One region of the Streptomyces sp. NPDC059248 genome, then DNA from elsewhere that is predicted to be linked to it. Evidence: predicted binding sites of a transcription regulator. Region 1 holds the regulator's gene; each other region holds the start of a gene.
What was found. The regulator HrcA, encoded in region 1, represses chaperone genes, less so after heat shock. The targets are predictions, from matches to a motif close to TTNGCACTCNGNNNNNCNGAGTGCNAA.
Positions count from the first base shown of each region.

Region 1 (7,169 bases):
CGCGCCGGTGTTGAAGACGATCCGGTAGCCGTACTGGTCGGCCTTCTCGTCGGCGGCGACCTGCCCGGCCTCGGCCAGCACTTCGGCGGCGAGGTGGGGCGCGGCGGCGGCGAGGGACGCGGCGTCCGGGTAGTGCGCCCTGGGGATCACCAGGACGTGGGTGGGCGCCTGGGGGTTGATGTCGCGGAAGGCGACGACGTGTTCGGTCTCCCGCACGATCGTCGCGGGCACCTCCCCCGCCACGATCTTGCAGAACAGGCAGTCCGCCTGCGGTTCTCCCGCCATGCCCGGCTCCTTCTCGACTCCTCGACACCACTGGTCGTCAGCGTCTGCATGGTATCGACCGTGGTCGGGACGTGCGGGCCCCGGTGCCGGGGGTCAGTTCTCCGGGGCGGCGGTCCGGGTGGCCGTCACGGTGACGGTCGCCGTCACCGTCGCCGTCTCGGTGGCGGTCTTCGTCGCCGTCTTCGTCGCCGTCTCGGTGACGGTCCTGGTCCTGATCCGGGTCCTGGTCCCGTCGTCCGGCCGTTCCTCGGTCCGCTTCCCGCTGCGTGCGGGAGTCGGCTCGGTCCGCTCGCCGGCCTCCCGGGTCACGGGGGCGTAGGTCCTGCCCTTGTCGCAGCGGCCCAGATACCGGGCCTCGAAGACCGGCTTCCCGTCGACCCGGGCGTCGAGGTCGCCGCGTACGCAGATGCCCGGTGTCTCGTCCGTGACCTTCCCCTTGACCGCGATCGGGCGGTCGTCGCGGGTCCGGCCCTCACAGGCGACGGTCGCCGCGGCCGTACCGGCGGGGGCCGCGCTCCGGCCGCCCTCGCCGGGCAGGGTCGCCGTACAGGTGAACCGCCGTACGTCGAATCCGATCCGCTCCAGGGTGCTCTGCGCGGTGTGCTCGGTGGTCCTGGCGACGGAGGCGGCCGACATCGTCCGCTCCCCGCCCGGTTCGCAGGCCGCGGCCCCCATCACGACCGCGGCCACGGCCAGCCCGGCCACCGCTCCCCGCCGCCGTGTCGCGGCGGCCGTACCGCCCGTCCTGTCGCGCATGCACGGAAGGGTGGCATCACCGGGGCCCCGGCGACAGACCGCATGCGGCCATACATCACCCGAACGGCCTAACGACGGGGGAAACCGGTGCGCGCCGCGCCCCGACTGTGCCATCGGCCGCGCGGGCGGCCGGGACCGGCCGACGCGGGGGTCACCGCCGGGACCGGCCGACATGGGGATCAGGACCAGCGGCCCGTACGGGTCAGGAGGAGGGCCGTCGCCGCCGTACCCGCCGTGGAGGTGCGCAGCACACTGCGGCCCAGCCGGTACGGGCGGGCTCCCGCGGCCTCGAAGAGTGCGATCTCCTCCGGGGACACCCCGCCCTCGGGGCCGACGACGACCACGATCGAGCCGTCGGCGGGCAGATCGGCCGTGGCGAGCGGGGTCGCGCCCTCCTCGTGGAGGACCGCGGCGAAGTCGGCGGCGGCCAGCAGCTCCGCGACCTGACGGCCGGTGGCCGCTTCGGCGACCTCCGGGAAGCGCAGTCGGCGCGACTGCTTGCCCGCCTCGCGGGCCGTGGCGCGCCATTTCGTCAGGGACTTGGCGCCCCGCTCGCCCCGCCACTGGGTGACGCAGCGGGCCGCCGACCAGGGGACGATCGCATCGACGCCGGTCTCGGTCATGGTCTCCACGGCGAGTTCGCCCCGGTCGCCCTTGGGCAGGGCCTGGACGACTGTGATCCGGGGCGACGACTCGGGCTCCGCGAGAAGGCCGACGGCCTCCACCACGAGCCGGTCCTTGCCCTCGGTCCCCAGGACCCGGCCGGCGGCGCCCCGGCCGAGACCGTCGGTGAGGACGACGTCCTCCCCGGCCCTGAGCCGCTTGACGGAGACGGCGTGGCGTCCTTCGGGCCCTTCGAGGGTGACGACGGAGCCGGGGGCGGTGCCGTCGAGGGAGTCGACGACGAAGACGGGCGCGGTCATCGGGTGCCCTCCTCGTCCGTTACGGCTCCGGAGGCGGCGTCGTGCTCGGCCGCGCCGGCCGCCTCGTGCCACTCGGCGACCAGGGTGGCCACCAGATCGGCGGCGGGCAGCTCACGGGCGAGCCGGTGGCCCTGCCCGGCCCACAGGGACATGCCCTGCGGATCGCCGGCCGCGGCGGCGGCCTTGCGCAGACCGCTGGTGAGGTGGTGCACCTCGGGGTAGGCGGCGGGGGCGTACGGGCCGTGCTCGCGCAGGAAGCGGTTGGCCAGGCCGCGGGCGGGGCGGCCGGTGAAGGCGCGGGTCAGTTCGGTCCGTACGAACAGCGGGTTCGTCATCGCCTGCTTGTGCAGCGGGTTGGCGCCGGACTCGGGGCAGACCAGGAACGCCGTACCGAACTGGGCCGCGCTCGCCCCGGCCGCCAGCACCGCCGCGATCTGGTCGCCCCGCATCAGCCCTCCGGTAGCGATCAGGGGCAGCTCGACCACGGCCCTGACCAGGGTGATCAGCGACAGCAGTCCGATACCGGTGCCGTCGTTCGCCGGGTCGTCGCGGTGGGTGCCCTGGTGGCCGCCCGCCTCGATGCCCTGGACGCAGAGCGCGTCCGCGCCCGCCCACTGCGCGGCCTGGGCCTCATCGGGCGTGGTGACGGTGACGACGGTGTACGTCCCGGCCCGCGCGAAGGACGCCAGGACGTCCGGGGCGGGGCAGCCGAAGGTGAACGAGACGACGGGCACCGGATCGTCCCGCAGGATCGCCAGCTTGGCCTCGTAGCCGTCGTCCCGGCCGGACTCGGGGTCGCCGAGCGGAGTCTCGTACCAGGTCGCCTCGCCCGCGAGCTGCTGCCGGTAGACCTCGACGGCGCTCGGGTCGGAGGTCCGGGGCTGCGGCATGAAGAGGTTCACACCGAAGGGCCTGGAAGTCGCTCCCCTGATCTGCTTGATCTCCTGGTACATCCCGTCGGCCGTCTTGTAACCGGCGGCGAGGAACCCGAGGCCGCCCGCCGCGGAGACGGCGGCGGCGAGCCGGGAGTTCGACGCCCCGCCGGCCATGGGGGCCGCGATCACGGGGTACCGGGACAGCTCGGACAGGACGGAAGGCGGCGGGGAGGACATGGAGGCATCGTGCCACCTGTGCACGTCCGTGACGAAACGGGCCCCCGGTCCCGACAACGACAGGGGGACCGGGGGCGTTCCGTACGCCGGGAAGAGTGCGCGGGGACGGCTCAGCGGCCGTTGAACGCGTCCTTCAGCCGGGAGAACAGGCCCTGCTGACCGGGCTGGAACTGGCCCAGGGGCCGGTCCTCGCCGCGCAGCTCGGCCAGCTCGCGCAGCAGCCGCTCCTGCTCGGGGTCGAGCTTGGTCGGGGTCGTCACCTCGACATGGACGATCAGGTCGCCGCGGCCGCCGCCGCGCAGATGGGTCACCCCGCGCCCGTGCAGCGGGATCGACTGGCCGGACTGCGTTCCGGGCCGGATGTCGATCTCCTCCACCCCGTCGAGGGTCTCCAGCGGCACCTTGGTGCCGAGGGCGCCCGCGGTCATCGGGATGGTGACCGTGCAGTGCAGATCGTCGCCGCGGCGCTGGAACACCGCGTGCGGCAGCTCGTGGATCTCGACGTACAGATCACCGGCGGGGCCGCCGCCGGGGCCGACCTCGCCCTCGCCCGCGAGCTGGATCCGGGTGCCGTTGTCGACACCGGCGGGGATCTTCACCGTCAGGGTGCGCCGCGAACGGACCCGCCCGTCGCCCGCGCACTCGGGGCAGGGGGTCGGGACGACCGTGCCGAAGCCCTGGCACTGGGGGCAGGGCCGGGAGGTCATGACCTGGCCCAGGAAAGAGCGGGTGACCTGGGAGACCTCACCGCGTCCGCGGCACATGTCGCAGGTCTGCGCCGAGGTGCCGGGCGCGGCGCCCTCACCGGAGCAGGTGGTGCAGACGACGGCGGTGTCGACCTGGATCTCCTTGGTCGTCCCGAACGCCGCCTCGTTCAGGTCGATCTCCAGCCGGATCATCGCGTCCTGGCCGCGCCGGGTGCGCGAACGCGGGCCGCGCTGGGACGCCGTACCGAAGAAAGCGTCCATGATGTCCGAGAAGTTGCCGAAGCCACCGGCGCCGAAGCCACCGGCCCCGCCGCCGCCCGCCTGGGACAGCGGATCGCCGCCGAGGTCGTAGACCTGCTTCTTCTGCGGGTCCGACAACACCTCGTAGGCGGCGTTGATCTCCTTGAACCGCTCCTGCGTCTTCGGATCCGGGTTCACATCCGGATGGAGTTCCCGGGCGAGCCTGCGGAACGCCTTCTTGATCTCGTCCTGGGACGCGTCGCGGCGTACGCCGAGTACGGCGTAATAGTCCGTGGCCACTTACGACTCCGCCAGGATCTGTCCGACGTAACGTGCCACTGCGCGTACCGCTCCCATCGTTCCGGGGTAGTCCATGCGGGTCGGTCCGACCACGCCGAGTTTCGCAACCGCCTCGTCGCCGGAACCGTAGCCGACGGTGACGACGGACGTCGCGTTGAGGCCCTCATGGGCGTTCTCGTGACCGATACGCACGGTCACGCCCATCCCGCCGGACTCCTTGGCCTCGCCGAGGAGCTTGAGGAGCACCACATGCTCCTCCAACGCCTCCAGCACCGGCCGGATGATCAGCGGGAAATCATGTCCGAAGCGGGTGAGATTGGCGGTACCGCCGATCATCAGCCGCTCCTCGGTCTCCTCGACGAGGGTTTCGAGGAGGGTGGAGAGCACGGTGGAGACCGTGCCGCGGTCCTCCGGGTCGAAGGAGTCCGGCAGATCCTGCACGAGCCGGGGCACATCGGTGAACCGGCGGCCGACGACCCGGCTGTTGAGCCGGGCCCGCAGATCGGCGAGAGACGTCTCGCCGAACGGCGCCGGGCAGTCGACCATGCGCTGCTCGACCCGGCCGGTGTCCGTGATCAGGACGAGCATCAGCCGGGCCGGGGCCAGCGACAGCAGCTCGACATGGCGGACGGTGGACCGGGTCAGCGACGGGTACTGGACGATCGCGACCTGGCGGGTCAGCTGCGCCAGCAGCCGCACCGTACGGCCGACGACGTCGTCGAGGTCGACGGCGCCGTCGAGGAAGCTCTGGATGGCCCGCCGCTCCGCCGCGGAGAGCGGCTTGACGCCCGCGAGACGGTCGACGAAGAGCCGGTACCCCTTGTCGGTGGGGATGCGTCCGGCGCTGGTGTGGGGCTGGGCGATGAAGCCCTCCTCCTCCAGCACCGCCATGTCGTTGCGGACGGTCGCCGGTGAGACGCCGAGCCGATGGCGCTCGGTGAGCGCTTTGGAGCCGACCGGCTCCTCCGTGCCGACATAGTCCTGGACGATGGCGCGCAAGACCTCGAGTCTGCGTTCGCTGAGCATCGCGCCCACCTCCAACTGCGTCGTCCGGCTGCTCGAAGGAGCGGCCGGGGCCGCTCGTCCGCCTGTCTGGTGGTCCCGGAAGTGTTCCCCGGTGGTTCGCCTGGCACTCCACGTGCCCGAGTGCCAAGTTTTCTTCGTGCCAGTGTACGGCCGCCCGGTACGGCCGTAGCAAGGTGACCGACCACGCTACCGCGCCACCACCGACCGCTTCGCCCGTGATCGTGGCGATAGCGTCCCGGTATGGACATCGGTTGGGAAGACCACGGGTGGGAACGGCTGGCCCCGGGGGTGGGCCGTCGCAGGCTGCCGGGGTGGGACGCGACCTGCGGGCTGATCGCGGGCCGCGACGGCGCCCTGCTGTACGACACGGGCTCGACGCTGGCGGAGGGCGCGGAGCTGCGGGCGCAGGCCGAGGCGCTGCTGGGCGGTCGCCGGGTGACGCATATCGCGCTCGGCCATCCCCATTTCGACCATGTGATGGGGACGGCGGCGTTCCCCGGCGCCGAGGTCTTCGGGGCGGCGGGGGTGGCGGCGCTGCTGCGGGCGGAGCGGGAGGTGCTGCACGAGGACGCGGTGCGGTTCGGGGTGCCGCGGGAGGAGGCCGCCCGGTCGGCGCGGGCCCTGGTGGTGCCGGGGCACACGGTGACGGACGAACGGGCGCTGGACCTCGGCGGGCGGCGGGTGGTGCTGGTGAACGCGGGCCCGGGGCACACCGGGCACGATCTGGTGGTCTGGGTCCCCGGCGACCCTGGGGTGATGTTCTGCGGGGACCTGGTGGAGGAGTCGGACGAACCGCAGGCGGGCCCGGACGCGGTCGGTGCCTGCTGGCCCGGGGCGCTGGACCGGCTGCTGGCGCTGGGCGGGGCGGACGCGGTGTACGTACCGGGGCACGGGGCCGTGGTGGACGCGGCGTTCGTCCGGGCGCAGCGCGCTGTGCTGGCGGACCGGTTCGGCGTGTCGTAGCGTCGGCGAATGCGCAGCTACAGCCCTGATCTGACCCCGCCGTGGAAGAAGTCGGCGCCGGTTCCCGAGGTGCCCGCGGACTCCTCGGACCCCGATCTGGTGGTGGAGGAGGTGGCCACCGGATTCTGCGGGGCGGTGGTGGCGTGCGAGGCGGGGACGGTGACGCTGGAGGACCGGTTCGGCAAACACCGGGTGTTCCCGCTGGCGCCGCGCGGCTTTCTGCTGGACGGGCGGGTGGTGACGCTGGTGCGCCCGGGGGCGGGAGCTCCGGCGCGTCCGGCGCGTACCGCCTCGGGTTCGGTGGCCGTCCCGGGGTCCCGGGCGCGGGTGGCGCGGGCGGGCCGGATCTATGTGGAGGGCCGGCACGACGCCGAGCTGGTGGAACGGGTGTGGGGGGACGATCTGCGGATCGAGGGGGTGGTGGTGGAGTATCTGGCGGGGATCGACGATCTGCCCGCGATCGTCGACGGGTTCGCCCCCGGTCCCGACGCCCGGCTGGGGGTCCTGGTGGACCATCTCGTGCCCGGCTCGAAGGAGTCGCGGATCGCGGCGTCGGTGACGGATCCGCAGGTGCTGGTGGTGGGGCATCCGTATATCGATGTATGGGGCGCGGTGAAGCCGTCGTCGGTGGGGATCCCGGCCTGGCCCCGGGTCCCGCGCGGCCAGGACTGGAAGACGGGCGTCTGCCGGTCGCTGGGCTGGCCCCCCGACACGGGCGCGGCCTGGCGCCACATCCTCTCCCGGGTCCACTCCTACAAGGACCTGGAGCCGGAGCTGCTGGGCCGGGTCGAGGAGCTGATCGACTTCGTCACGGCGCCCCCGGAGTAGTCCGCGGCACCCGGGGCGCGGGTGCCGGG
Region 1 covers NZ_JBHYZV010000024.1:3,649-10,817, reverse strand. The annotation lists gene ACFXG1_RS12825 (histidine triad nucleotide-binding protein) at 1-285, opposite strand, end outside; gene ACFXG1_RS12820 (hypothetical protein) at 379-1,041, opposite strand; gene ACFXG1_RS12815 (16S rRNA (uracil(1498)-N(3))-methyltransferase) at 1,221-1,964, opposite strand; gene ACFXG1_RS12810 (nitronate monooxygenase) at 1,961-3,076, opposite strand; gene dnaJ (molecular chaperone DnaJ) at 3,187-4,323, opposite strand; gene hrcA (heat-inducible transcriptional repressor HrcA) at 4,324-5,349, opposite strand; gene ACFXG1_RS12795 (MBL fold metallo-hydrolase) at 5,590-6,312, shown strand; gene ACFXG1_RS12790 (DUF3097 domain-containing protein) at 6,322-7,140, shown strand.

Region 2 (7,169 bases), on a different contig from region 1:
GAGCGCCCGGTGCATCCCCTGAGCCGTGTACAGGGGGGTCTGCGAGTCCCATTCCGCCTGCACGATCAGGGACTTCACCGTGTTGTCGACCTCGGTGGTGGGCTCGGCGGGCGCGTCCCAGAAGGCGCACGGGGTGATGTTGGCAGCGAAGTCCCCGTACAGCGGGTACCGCTTGCCGTCCCGGGCCGCGTCCCTGGCGTATGTTCCCGGATTCCTCGGCCAAGCGGTGTCACCGCAGGCCACCGCGTTGAAGAGGGAGATGTCGTTGTCGGGCATGGTGCCGATGCCGGGAGTCGGTACGGGCTTGCCCGCCGCCGCCTCCTTGAACAGCGCGAGGTTCGCCGCGCCGACCTCCCGGTAGAAGAAGGCGGCCCGCATGTAGTCGCGTACCTGGTCCCCGTCGACGGTGAGGTCCCCGAGGCGGAGCGGCTCCCGTTCGGCCTGGGCGACGATGTCCCAGAACGTCTTCGCCACGGCCTTCGGGGTCGCTCCGAAGCCGAACCGGTCGTTCTCCCCGGCCGCCCACTTCACAAAGCGGTCGAACGCGGGCTCGGCCCCGTACGCCCAGGACTGGAGCATGCTCCGCCAGGCCAGCTTCGGGTCGACGGCGCTGTCGAGGACCATCCGGTCGGAGCGGTGCGGGAACATCTGGGTGTAGACGGCGCCGAGATAGGTGCCGTACGAGACCCCGATGTAGTTGATCTTCCGTTCGCCCAGCGCGGCCCTGATGGAGTCCATGTCACGCGCGGTGTTGCGGGTGGTGAAGTGCTGGAGATCGGAGCCGTACTTGGTCCGGCACTTGTCGGCGACGCCCTTCGCCCAGGACACGCTCGCCGGGAACGACGCCTTCGTGTACGGGTCGAACAGCTTGCGCTCGGCGGGGGCCGTGCCGCACTCCACGGGGGTGCTCGCCCCCACCCCGCGCGGGTCGAAGCCGATCAGGTCGTACTGGTCGAGTACGGACCGGGGCAGCCGCTCGCCCCAGTGCAGCGGGTCGCCGAGGCCGGAGCCGCCGGGGCCGCCGGGGTTGAAGAGGAGCACCCCGCGCCGGGTTGCGGGATCGGCCGCCCGGATCCGAGAGATCGTCACATCGATTTTCTTGCCGCCCGGCTTCCGGTAGTCCAGCGGCACCTTCAGCGTGGCGCACTGGAAGGACTCGGGGTGGTCGGGGGAGCAACGCGCCCATGTCGGCGACTGGGCGGCCGCCGTCGCCGTCGCCACCTTTGCCGTACGGTCCGGCGGCGCGGCCACGGCCGGGGAGGCGACGGTGATCAGAGGGGTCAGGGTGGCCACGGCGCTCACCGCGGCCACGGATATGAGACGTCCAGACTGCACGTACGTTCCTTTCCGGGGGGAAACAGAAGCAGATACGGGAGTACGGGTGGTACGGGCCCGGGACCCGCGGGTCACGGAGTCGCGCCGCGGACCAGGGGCGCGAGCAGCGGCGGTTCGTCCCGCAGCCCGGGGTTCTCGGCGACACCCGGGTCCGGTCGGCACACGGTGTCCTTCGCGGGCAGCCGCCCGGTGACGAGATAGGTGTCGGTCAGCCGGTCGGAGCAGCTGCTGACGCCGGAGCCGTAGACGCCGTGGCCCTCGCCCTCGTCGACGAGGACCAGCCGGGCGCCCTTCATGTCCTCGCGGAGTCCGATCGCGTCCGGCAGCGGGGTCTGGGAGTCCCATTCGTTGTGCACGATGAGCGCGCCGACCCCGTTGTCCACCGTCGTCGTGGGTTCGGCGGTCCGGTCCCAGAAGGCGCACGGGTTGATGTGGGACGCGTAGTCGCCGTAGACCGGGTAGCGGATCTTGTCCCGGGCCGCCTGGCGGGCGTATGTCCGCGGATCGGTCGGCCAGTTCTCGTCGCCGCAGGTCACGGTCCACAGGGCGGAGACGAAGTCCTCGGGCAGGTCGTAGACCGGCGGGCCGGCGTCGACGGGTTTCCCGGCCGCCGCCTCCTTCAGGAGGGCGGTGTACTCGCTCGCCGTCGCCCGGGTGAAGAACGCCGGCCGCATCGCGGCCCGGATGCGATCGCCGTCGTACCACTGGGTTCCGAGCTCGATCGGCTTCCGCTCGGCCTGCGCGACGATGTTCCAGAAGGTCTCTGCGACCGCGTCGGGCGTGCCGCCGAGGCCGTAGCGGGCGTCGCGCTCGGCCGCCCAGCGCGTCCACCGGTGGAACGCCTTCTCGGTCTCCGACGCCCAGAGCCGGAAGTCCTTCCGCCAGACCCGCTTGGGGTCGACGGCGCTGTCGAGCACGATCCGGTCGGAGCGGTGCGGGAACAACTCGGTGTAGACGGCGCCGAGATACGTTCCGTACGAGATCCCGAAGTAGTTGATCTTCTTCTCGCCGAGCGCCGCCCGGATCGAGTCCATGTCACGGGCGGTGTTACGGGTGTTGAAGTGGATGAGGTCCGCCCCGTACTTCGTCCGGCACTTCTCGGCGAAGGACCGGGACAGGGCGGTGTCGCGGGCGAACGTCTCCTTCTTGTAGGGGCGTTCGATCGCGACCTCCTCGGGGCTCAGTCCGCAGACCACGGGGGTGCTCTTCCCGATCCCGCGCGGATCGAAGCCGATCAGGTCGTACCGGTCGAGTACGGCCTTCGGCAGCCGTTTGCGCATCTCGCCCGGCAAATCGAGTCCGGGGCCGCCGGGCCCGCCCGGGTTGAAGAGCAGGACGCCGCGGCGCAGGGCCGGGTCGGCGGCGCCGATCCGGGAGATCTCCACATCGATCTTCCGGCCGCCGGGCTTCCTGTAGTCGAGCGGCACCTTCAGGGTCGCGCACTGGACATCGGCGGGGCCGTCGGCCCGGCAGCGCCGCCATTCCGTCATCGGTCCGGATATCGCGTCGGCGGTACGCGCGTGAACACCTCTTGGTGTCGGCGCCCCCGGTGCCGCGACGGCCAGTGCCGGGGTCAGGCTCGCCAGCACACTCACCGCGACGGTCGGCACCAGGCGTCTTACCTTCACGGAGCAATTCCTTCCGTTCGGTTTCCGGGACACCCACGACCCTGCCCGACCCGACGGCGACCGCGAATCATCCCGAAAGTCGGTATCAGCTATGTCCGGGGTCCCATGGCACCCGGTACCGGTCATTCCTCAGACGCAGCTGAATTCGGCCACTGTCGGGGGGCGATTACCGGTCGCCACTGAACGGGGGTGAACGAACGGGCGAATACCGGCGGTGCCCGGCACCGGATGAATACCGGTACGGGGAACGGATTTCCCGGATACGCCGAAGGGCGGCACCCCTGGGAGAGGGGTGCCGCCCTTCGGGACGACCGGTCCGCCGATCCTGGGAAAAGCTCCCGGGATCAGAAGTCCATGTCACCGCCCGGCATACCGCCCGGAGCGGCCGCGGCGGCCTTCTCCGGCTTGTCGGCGATGACGGCCTCGGTGGTGAGGAACAGCGCGGCGATCGACGCGGCGTTCTGCAGCGCGGAACGGGTCACCTTCGCCGGGTCGAGAATGCCCTCGGCGATCATGTCCACGTACTCGCCGGACGCGGCGTTCAGACCGTGGCCGGGGGTCAGGTTGCGCACCTTCTCCACGACGACACCGCCCTCGAGGCCGGCGTTGACGGCGATCTGCTTCAGCGGGGCCTCCAGCGCGAGCTTCACGGCGTTGGCGCCGGTCGCCTCGTCACCTTCGAGCTCCAGCTTCTCGAAGACCGAGGAAGCCTGGAGCAGAGCCACGCCGCCACCGGCGACGATGCCCTCCTCGACGGCCGCCTTGGCGTTGCGCACGGCGTCCTCGATGCGGTGCTTGCGCTCCTTGAGCTCCACCTCGGTGGCGGCGCCGGCCTTGATGACGGCCACGCCGCCGGCCAGCTTCGCGAGACGCTCCTGGAGCTTCTCGCGGTCGTAGTCCGAGTCGGAGTTCTCGATCTCGGCACGGATCTGGTTGACCCGACCGGCGACCTGGTCGCTGTCACCGGCGCCGTCGACGATGGTGGTCTCGTCCTTGGTGATGACCACCTTGCGGGCGCGGCCCAGCAGGTCGAGACCGGCGTTCTCCAGCTTGAGGCCGACCTCCTCGGAGACGACCGTGCCGCCGGTGAGGATGGCGATGTCGTTCAGCATCGCCTTGCGGCGGTCGCCGAAGCCCGGGGCCTTGACGGCGACGGACTTGAAGGTGCCGCGGATCTTGTTGACGATCAGCGTCGACAGGGCCTCGGCCTCGACGTCCTCGGCGATGATCAGCAGCGCCTTGCCGGACTGCATGACCTTCTCCAGCAGCGGGAGCAGGTCCTTGACCGAGGAGATCTTGGAGTTGACGACGAGGATGTACGGGTCGTCGAGGACGGCCTCCATACGCTCCATGTCGGTGGCGAAGTACGCCGAGATGTAGCCCTTGTCGAAGCGCATACCCTCGGTGAGCTCCAGCTCCAGACCGAAGGTCTGGGACTCCTCGACGGTGATGACGCCTTCCTTGCCGACCTTGTCCATGGCCTCGGCGATCAGCTCGCCGATCTGGGTGTCGCCGGCGGAGATGGAGGCGGTGGAGGCGATCTGCTCCTTGGTCTCCACATCCTTGGCCTGCTCGAGGAGGGCACCGGAGACGGCCTCGACGGCCTTCTCGATGCCGCGCTTCAGGCTCATCGGGTTGGCGCCGGCCGCCACGTTGCGCAGGCCCTCGCGGACCAGCGCCTGGGCGAGCACGGTGGCCGTGGTCGTACCGTCACCGGCGACGTCGTCCGTCTTCTTGGCGACTTCCTTGACCAGCTCGGCGCCGATCTTCTCGTACGGGTCCTCGAGCTCGATCTCCTTGGCGATGGAAACACCATCGTTGGTGATCGTGGGGGCGCCCCACTTCTTCTCGAGGACGACGTTACGGCCCTTGGGGCCAAGGGTGACCTTGACGGCGTCGGCGAGCTGGTTCATCCCGCGCTCGAGACCGCGCCGTGCCTCCTCGTCGAACGCGATGATCTTTGCCATGTGAAGTGTCCTCCACGGACTGGGTGGGAAGCTCAAATCGGACCGCGTCTGCGCCCGCGACGGACGGCCTGCCACGCCGTGCGGCTCCATGCGCCACACGGTCGGCTGACCTCACCGACTCGGCCCTTCGGTAGCACTCTCACCCGGAGAGTGCTAACGCCAATGATTAGCACTCGACCCCCGAGAGTGCAAGGCCGCCCGATAGGGCGTCGACGAGGGGCGGTGGTCGGGCGGCGGGGTGGGCGCAAGCGCCGGTGGACGGCGCGAGGGCGTACCGGCCATGGGCGGACGAAGGTGCCGGGGTGGGAAAACGCAAGGGTCCGCACCCCGGCGAGCGGGATGCGGACCCTTATATTGAGTGCGTGCGTCGGTGACGCGGACGCGTTGAGAAGGTCCGGTCAGGCCGAGAGCTTGACCATGTCGGCCTGCGGGCCCTTCTGACCCTGCGAGATCTCGAACTCGACCCGCTGCCCCTCCTCCAGGGTGCGATAGCCGTCCATCTGAATCGCGCTGTAGTGGACGAAAACATCCGCACCACCGTCGACCGCGATGAAGCCGTACCCCTTCTCCGCGTTGAACCACTTGACGGTGCCCTGAGCCATGCCTAACTCCCCTATTACTGGCCCTTGCACAGGACCGCACCTCGCGGACCCGGGTCAGACCTCACCCGACCTCACAGGTGTGCGCCGGAACGCGTCGACCGCGGCTGAATGTATCTGCACAACTGCCCTCTGCAACAGGTCAGTCGGACGAGAAATCCGGAAGGCTACTATCGGGTAATTGGCCTGAATTCAGGGAATTACGGGGCAAATCCGGCCGGACAAAAGGAACCTATGAGACAGATTGATGTCAGACATTGGCTGCTTCTTATCGAGCCCGGGCGCATTCTCATACCTGGCGCGTGATGCCGGATTGCGGGGTGTTCCCCAATTCTAGCGTGCTCAACCATGCAGAATGGCCCCCTCCGGATGTCTTACGGAGGGGGCCATTCCCATTACCGAGTGTCATGAGCCCTACGGCTTATGACACGGACCGTGCGCGGGGGCGCGTGGCAGCGCGGGGGCGCGCGGTCCGGCGCGTTTCAGCAGCCGCCGGCGACGGCGGGGATGATCGAGATCCCGGCGCCGTCGGGCGTGGCGGTCTCCAGGCCCTGCTCGAAGCGGACGTCGTCGTCGTTGACGTAGACATTGACGAAGCGGCGCAGCTTGCCCTGGTCGTCGAGGACGCGGGCGGAGATCCCCGTGTGGTTCTTCTCCAGGTCGGCGATGACCTCGGCGAGGGTGCCGCCGTCGGCCGTCACCTCGGCCTTGCCGCCGGTGTAGGTGCGCAGGATGGTCGGGATGCGGACGTTGACGCTCATGGTGAGTGGTGCCTTCCTCGGGCGGGAGGGGACGGGGGGCTGGGACGGGGCGCCCCGGCGGCGGGGCGGGTACGGCCGGCCGTTCGACCGACCGGCCGTACGACCGTGTGACCGACGGGCCGACGGTACGGCCGGGCCGGTCAGTGGGCGAGACCCGCCTCGCGGAACGCGTCCAGGCTGGGCCGGATGACGGCGCTGGGGCCGGTGGTCGGGGCGACCGCGTCCAGCGTCTTGAGTCCGTCGCCGGTGTTGATGACGACGGTGGTCAGCGCCGGGTCGAGCACCCCCGCGTCCAGCAGCTTCTTCGCCACGCCGACGGTCACGCCGCCCGCGGTCTCGGCGAAGATGCCCTCGGTTCGGGCGAGCAGCTTGATGCCGTCGACGACCTGCTCGTCGGTGACGTCCTCCACGGCGCCGCCGGTGCGCCGGGCGATGTCGAGGACGTACGGTCCGTCGGCCGGGTTGCCGATGGCGAGGGACTTGACGATGGTGTCGGGCTTCACCGGGCGTACGACGTCGTGCCCCGCCTTGTAGGCGGCGGAGACCGGCGAGCAGCCCTCGGCCTGGGCGGCGAAGATCCGGTAGGGCCGGTCCTCGACCAGACCCAGGTCGATCAGCTCCTTGAGCCCCTTGTCGATCTTGGTGAGCTGGGATCCGGAGGCGACCGGGATCACGATCTGGTCCGGGATCCGCCAGCCGAGCTGCTCGCAGATCTCGTACGCCAGGGTCTTGGAGCCCTCGGCGTAGTACGGCCGCAGATTGACGTTGGTGAAGCCCCAGCCCTCGCCGATCGGGTCGCCGATCAGTTCGGAGCAGAAGCGGTTCACATCGTCGTACGTGCCCTCGATGCCGACCAGCTCGCCGCCGTAGACGGCGGCC
Region 2 covers NZ_JBHYZV010000004.1:121,762-128,930, forward strand. The annotation lists gene ACFXG1_RS03305 (alpha/beta hydrolase) at 1-1,335, opposite strand, end outside; gene ACFXG1_RS03310 (alpha/beta hydrolase) at 1,407-2,963, opposite strand; gene groL (chaperonin GroEL) at 3,308-4,930, opposite strand; gene ACFXG1_RS03320 (cold-shock protein) at 5,329-5,532, opposite strand; gene ACFXG1_RS03325 (MoaD/ThiS family protein) at 6,012-6,290, opposite strand; gene thrC (threonine synthase) at 6,431-7,169, opposite strand, start outside.
Region 2: the regulator HrcA is predicted to act here: its motif matches at 5,097-5,123, upstream of groL (chaperonin GroEL).

Region 3 (7,169 bases), on a different contig from region 1:
GGCCGCGGGGACCAGGGTGGAGCTGCCGCTGGGGAAGGAGACGAGACGCACCCGCCCGGCGCGCAGCCCGGCGATCGCCGCGACCTCCTCCTCGGCGGCGGTGAGCCCGGCGAGGATGCCGGAGGCGTGGCGTACCAGCGCCTCACCGGCCTGGGTGAGCCGCATCTCGCGGCCGGTCCGGATCAGCAGAGGGGTGCCCGCCGAGGATTCCAGGGCCTTCATCTGCTGGCTCACCGCGGGCTGGGTACAGCCCAGGGCTCGGGCGGCGGCGGAGAAGGAGCCGGTACCGGCCACCGCGCGCAGGACTCGGAGATGACGCGCCTCGATCATGCCTCGAATATAAGAGATTCTTGGGTCCGAGGCGAATTAACCGGTAGATGCTTTGAGTACGGGGGTTTAGCGTAGGACCATGGAACTCCTGACCGTGAATGTGGGCCGTCCCCGGATCGTCGACTACACCAGCACGCCCGGTGGTGTCACCGGGATCGACAAGCGGCCGGCCGGCGGCCCGGTCCGGCTGGCGGACCCGGGCGGGGACGAGGGCAGCGGGGTGGCCGGGGACACGGTCAGCGACGGGTCCAACCACGGCGGCACGCATCAGGCGGTGTACGCCTTCGCCCGGGAGGACCTCGACTTCTGGGAGCGCGAGCTGGGGCAGCCGATCGCCAACGGCACGTTCGGCGAGAATCTGACGACCCGGGGCGTCGATGTCAACGGCGCCCTGATCGGCGAGCGGTGGCGGATCGGCGGCGCCCTGCTGGAGGTCACCAGCGGTCGGGTTCCGTGCCGTACGTTCGCGGGCTGGCTGGGCGAGTCGGGCCTGCCCGAGAAAGGCTGGCTGAAGCGCTTCACCCAGCAGGCGGAGTCCGGCGCGTATCTGCGGGTGATCGAGCCCGGAGAGGTCCGCGCGGGCGACGAGGTCACGATCGCGTACCGCCCGGACCACGGCATCACGGTCTCCACGGCCTTCCGGGCCTGCACGATAGAACAGGACCTGCTGCCGTCGCTGCAGGTCGCCCGGGATGTACTCAACCCCGCCGTGATCGAGAAGATCGACAAGTATCTGCGCCGCACGAGCGAGCGGCAGTTGTCCGTCTGACACCCCGCCGACGGCCCGGTACCCGGCCGGTCCCGCCCCCCACCGGGGCCTGAGCGGGACCGGAGCGGGGTGGGCGCGTACGGCCGCGTCCGGCCGGGGGCACTAACGTGCCGCCTATGACGACCGCATTGATTACGGGAGCCACCGCGGGGATCGGCGCCGCGTTCGCCCGGCGACTCGCCGCCGACGGCCGCGATCTGGTCCTGGTGGCCCGGGACACCGACAGGCTCCGGGAGCAGGCCACCGAACTGCACGACCGGCACGGCATCGAGGCGGAGGTACTGACCGCCGACCTCTCCACCGAGGGCGGGATCGCGGCCGTGGAGCATCGTCTCGACGACCGCAGGAACGCGGTGGACCTGCTGGTCAACAATGCGGGCTTCGGCAACAAGGGCCGATTCCTCGAAGTGTCCATGGCCGATGAGCTGACGATGCTGAAGGTCCACTGCGAGGCGGTGCTGCGGCTCACCGCGGCGGCGGCCGGACCGATGCGGGAACGGGGTCGCGGCGGAGTGGTCAATGTGGCCTCCGTGGCGGCTTTTGTGCCGCGTGGCACCTATGGCGCGTCCAAGGCGTGGGTCGTCCAGTTCACCCAGGGCGCGGCCCGGGACCTGACGGGTACGGGCGTACGGCTGATGGCGCTCTGCCCGGGTTTCGTACGGACCGAGTTCCATCAGCGGGCCGGAATGGGCACGGAGAACATCCCGGGGTGGATGTGGCTGGACGCCGACAAGGTGGTGGACGCGGCGCTCGGCGATCTGGCCCGCGGCAAGGCGGTCTCGATCCCGGACCCGCGGTACAAGGCCCTGATGGGCGTCGCGAAGCTGGCACCGCGCGGTCTGCTGGGCGGCTTCACCTCCAAGACCGGCCGCAAGTACGGCCCGCAGTAGAGCGGCGGCGGCGGTCGTGAACGGCGCGGAGACGACGGCGGACGCCCGGGACGGCCGGGACGGCCGGCCGAAGGTGTTGCTGGCCATGGGCCCCGGGGTGGCCGAACGGCTTTTCACGGACCGTCAGCTGACCAGGCTGATGACGATCGCCCGGACCGATCCGGCGCTGGTCGCCCACGATCTGCGGGACCCCTCCCCCGCCGTACGGGACGCCCTGGCGACCGCGGACGCCCTGCTGACCTGCTGGGGCGCACCGCTCCTGGACACCTCGGCGCTGGCGGCCGCGCCCCGGCTGAAGGCGGTGGTCCACGCGGCCGGTTCGGTGCGGGGGCACATCACGGCCGCCTGCTGGGAACGGGGTGTCGCGGTGTCGTCGGCGGCATCGGCCAACGCGGTCCCGGTCGCCGAGTACACGCTCGGGGCGATCCTCCTCGCGGGCAAGCGGGTGCTCTCGTCGGCCCGGCGGTACGCGGAACTGCGGGCGCCGCACGACTGGGGCGCCGAACTGGCCGGAGCGGGGGACCAGCACCGTACGGTCGGGGTCGTCGGAGCGTCCCGGGTGGGCCGCCGGGTGATCGGGCTGCTGCGCCCCTTCGGCCGGGAGGTGCTGCTGTACGACCCGTACACGAGCGCCACCGAGGCGGCCGGTCTCGGCGCGGTCCCGGTGGGGCTCGACGAATTGTGCGCACGCAGCGGCATCGTCTCGGTGCACGCGCCGGAGCTGCCGGAGACCCGGCGGCTGATCGACGCCCGGCGGCTGGCGCTGCTGCCGGACGGCGCGACGCTGATCAACACGGCCCGCGGCTCCCTCGTCGACGAGGAGGCGCTGGTACGGGAGCTGGTGTCGGGGCGTCTGTACGCGGTCCTGGACGTCACGGAGCCGGAGGTCCCGGCGCCCGACTCACCGCTGTACTCCCTGCCGAACGTTCTGCTGACCCCGCATCTGGCGGGGTCGCTCGGCCCCGAACTCCACCGGCTGGCCGACGCGGCACTGGACGAACTGGAGCGGTGGGCCGATGGGCGCCCGTTCACCGAGCCGGTGACACCGGAGTCCCTGACGCGCTCGGCGTAACGGGGCCTTGCGCCGGAGCGGCGAGCTGTGTGGTGGGCAGGCCATGTGTGCCGACCGCGCGCCGTCTGTGGCTGGTCGCGCAGTTCCTCGCGCCCCTGGATGTTGTGGTTCACGTGCTGTGTGGGGTGCGGGGCCCTTGGTGTGTCTTGTCGGGTGAGCGTTGCTCCAGGACTCTGCGGGTTGCTTGTGTGGCGCGGGTTGGTCGGTCGACTCCGGGGTTACCTCCTCGCCATCGGCGGAACCCGGGCCCTCGGAAACGCTGACCGCTGCATCCCGCCGACGGCTGCGGGGGCAACCCCGCATCCGCCCTCCCCACGCACACGAACATGCAGCCGTCACACGTCGGTGGACGCGGAACGGGTCGAGCCCGGCGCCCCCTGAGTGGGGGCGCCGGGCTCGGCGCGGGGTGTCCTGACGTACGGGACGGTGTCAGTGGGAGTGGCCGTGGCCGTGGCCCGCGTCCGCCGGCTCCTCTTCCTTCTTCTCGACGACCAGGGTCTCGGTCGTGAGCAGCAGGGACGCGATGGAGGCGGCGTTCTCCAGGGCGGAGCGGGTGACCTTGACCGGGTCGATGACGCCGGCCTTCACCATGTCCACGTACTCGCCGGTGGCGGCGTTGTAGCCGTGGCCGGCCTCCAGCTCGCGGACCTTGGAGACGATGACGTAGCCCTCGAGGCCGGCGTTCTCGGCGATCCAGCGCAGCGGCTCGACCGCGGCGCGGCGGACCACGGAGACACCGGTGGCCTCGTCGCCCTGCTTGCCCAGGTCGCCGTCGAGCACCTTGGCGGCGTGGACCAGCGCGGAGCCACCACCGGAGACGATGCCCTCCTCGACCGCGGCGCGGGTCGCGGAGATGGCGTCCTCCAGACGGTGCTTCTTCTCCTTCAGCTCCACCTCGGTGGCGGCGCCGACACGGATCACGCACACACCTCCGGCCAGCTTCGCGAGGCGCTCCTGGAGCTTCTCGCGGTCCCAGTCGGAATCCGTGGACTCGATCTCGGCCTTGATCTGGGCGACCCGGCCGGTGACGTCCTCGGAGCTGCCGCCACCGTCGACGATGGTGGTGTCGTCCTTGGTGATGGTCACGCGGCGGGCGGAGCCCAGCACGTCCAGACCGGCCTGGTCGAGCTTGAGGCCGACCTCCTCGGCGACGACGGTGGCACCGGTGAGGGTGGCCATGTCCTGCAGCATCGCCTTGCGGCGGTCGCCGAAGCCGGGGGCCTTGACCGCGACGGCGTTGAACGTGCCGCGGATCTTGTTGACGACGAGGGTGGAGAGCGCCTCGCCCTCGACATCCTCGGCGATGATCAGCAGCGGCTTGGAGCCACCGGCCTGGATGACCTTCTCCAGCAGCGGCAGCAGGTCCTGGATGGAGGTGATCTTGCCCTGGTTGATCAGGATGTACGGGTCCTCCAGGACGGCCTCCATCCGCTCCTGGTCGCTCACCATGTACGGCGAGAGGTAGCCCTTGTCGAAGGCCATGCCCTCGGTGAAGTCCAGCTCCAGACCGAAGGTGTTGGACTCCTCGACGGTGATGACACCGTCCTTGCCGACCTTGTCCATCGCCTCGCCGATGAGCTCGCCGACCTGCGAGTCCTGGGCGGAGAGCCCGGCCACGGCGGCGATGTCGGACTTGTCCTCGATCGGACGGGCGGTGGCGAGCAGCTCGTCGGAGACGGCCTTGACCGCGGCGTCGATGCCCTTCTTCAGGGCGGCCGGGGACGCGCCGGCGGCGACGTTGCGCAGACCCTCGCGGACCAGCGCCTGGGCCAGCACGGTGGCGGTGGTGGTGCCGTCACCCGCGATGTCGTTGGTCTTGGTCGCCACCTCCTTGAGGAGCTGGGCGCCCAGGTTCTCGTACGGGTCGTCGAGCTCGACCTCGCGGGCGATCGTGACACCGTCGTTGGTGATGGTGGGAGCGCCGAACTTCTTGTCGATGACGACGTTGCGGCCACGGGGGCCGATCGTCACCTTCACGGTGTCGGCAAGCTTGTTGACGCCGCGCTCAAGGGCGCGACGGGCGTCTTCGTCGAACTTCAGGATCTTCGCCATGGGAGCGTTTCAGTCCTCTTCTGAAAAGTCTGCGAAAAAGCCGCGCCCCCAGCGCCCGTTCAGGAAAGTCAGCGGGGGCCAGGGGCGCGGATCAAGAACAAGCGGAGACGGCTCGGCTTACTTCTCGATGATCGCGAGCACGTCGCGAGCCGAGAGCACGAGGTACTCGTCACCGTTGTACTTCACCTCGGTGCCGCCGTACTTGCTGTAGAGCACGACGTCGCCGACCTTGACGTCGAGCGGCAGGCGCTCGCCGTTCTCGAAGCGGCCCGGACCAACGGCGAGGACGGCGCCCTCCTGGGGCTTCTCCTTCGCGGTGTCCGGGATGACCAGGCCGGAGGCCGTGGTCTGCTCGGCGTCGAGCGGCTGGACCACGATGCGGTCCTCGAGCGGCTTGATGGCAACCTTGGAGCTGGCGGTCGTCACGATCCGACCTCCCCCTTCGGAGATCTCACGGGGTTAACTGTCTGAGGTGGCGACCAGGTCGATCCGTCGTCGCGGGTGCCGGACCTGCCTGTCGCTGTGTTGGCACTCTCCCTCGGGGAGTGCCAGAGCCGAGACTATGACCGCGATTAGCACTCGGTCAAGCGGAGTGCCAATTCGTCCGCCCGTGGCGGAACACGGCGCGCCGGGCGCACGCCCGATGCGCCCGGCCGAACCGGCGCGCGCCGGGGTGCTTTCAGAGCCGGTCCAGCAGCCGGCCGGCGGCCTCGGCGGGCGCCGGAAAGGCCGGGAAGGCGGGAGCCGCGCCGGAAGGGGTCGGCGCGGGGGAAGCGGGGTTGCGTACCGGGGCGCGCGCTCCTTCGCGCCCGGGGGCGCCCGCGGCACCGGTCCCGGCGGCGTCGGCCCTCTCGCCCCCGCCCGGGTCCACCGCCCGGCGGCCGAGCCGTTCGATGGGGTCCACGGCCGGGGAGGCGCACCCGGCGGAGCCGAGCAGCGCCCCCGCGGCCAGGACGGCGGCCGCGATCCGCCTCACACGTAGTCCTCCAGCCGGGCGACGGCGTACCCCTTCTCGGTGATCGTCTTCATGACCTGGCGCACCATGTCGGGCATGGTGCCCTTCCAGTCGCCGGCGCCCCGGAAGTGGGTCAGGACGATGTCGCCGGGGTGCAGATCCCGGTCCCACTCCCGCCACTCCATATGGTCCGGGAACGCCTCGGCGGCCCAGAGCGGCACCGCCTTGACCCCGCAGGTCTGCGCGGCCTTCAGGGTGTCCCGGTTGTAGTTGCCGTACGGCGGCCGGAACAGCGGCGGGCGCTTCCCGTACAGCCGCTGGAGGCTGTCCTGCTGACCGCAGATCTCCTGTCGCTGGTCCTCGTAGGAGAGGCCGGGCATATAGCGGTGGTTGAGGGTGTGATTGTGCAGTTCGACGCCCGCGTCCTGCATGCGCCGGAAGTAGCCGTAGTCGTCGTTGATCACGTAGTCGCTCAGGAAGGCGCTGTACGGGATCTTCAGATCGCTCATCATCCGGAGGAAGTCGGGGTCCTTCTCGGCCCCGTCGTCGACCGTCAGAAAGACGATCTTCTCCTTCACCGGGACGGTGGTGAAGACCGGCGGCAGGGCCGCCCCGCCCTCGACCTCGAACCCCTGACGGGTGTTGATCAGGGGTTTGGTCGCGGGCGGCTGGGGCGCGGGCAGCGGGGTCTGTGCGAGCCCCCACTTCCGGGCCGCGACCGCGCGGGCCTTCTGGACCTTCTCCACCTGGTCCACGTAGTCGGCGCGCGATCCGGCGGGCCCGGCCCGCTGGGCGTCCTTCTCCGCCCGCTCAAGCTGGGACTCCTCCGCCTGGGCCCCGGAGTGGGGCGGCGCTCCGCCGTGCCCCTGCGGGCCGGGTACGGTGCAGCCCGCGCCGAGCGCGCAGGCGAGCAGCGCGACCGCGATCCGGGTTCCGCGCGGGGCCGGGGCCCGCCGCCGTGCGCCGCCGGAAGCCATCTCCTCACCTCTGCCCGCATTGTGGACCATTCCAGCCATCTTTCCGTTTTGTCGTACTAGCCGCATGGCGCTGCATCCTGGCAGCCCGCCCCCCACCGGATCCGTACGACACCGCCGTCACCTG
Region 3 covers NZ_JBHYZV010000023.1:14,397-21,565, forward strand. The annotation lists gene ACFXG1_RS12315 (LysR family transcriptional regulator) at 1-330, opposite strand, end outside; gene ACFXG1_RS12320 (MOSC domain-containing protein) at 410-1,099, shown strand; gene ACFXG1_RS12325 (SDR family NAD(P)-dependent oxidoreductase) at 1,216-1,989, shown strand; gene ACFXG1_RS12330 (hydroxyacid dehydrogenase) at 2,075-3,061, shown strand; gene groL (chaperonin GroEL) at 3,491-5,113, opposite strand; gene groES (co-chaperone GroES) at 5,231-5,539, opposite strand; gene ACFXG1_RS12345 (hypothetical protein) at 5,793-6,089, opposite strand; gene ACFXG1_RS12350 (polysaccharide deacetylase family protein) at 6,086-7,045, opposite strand.
Region 3: the regulator HrcA is predicted to act here: its motif matches at 5,686-5,712, upstream of groES (co-chaperone GroES).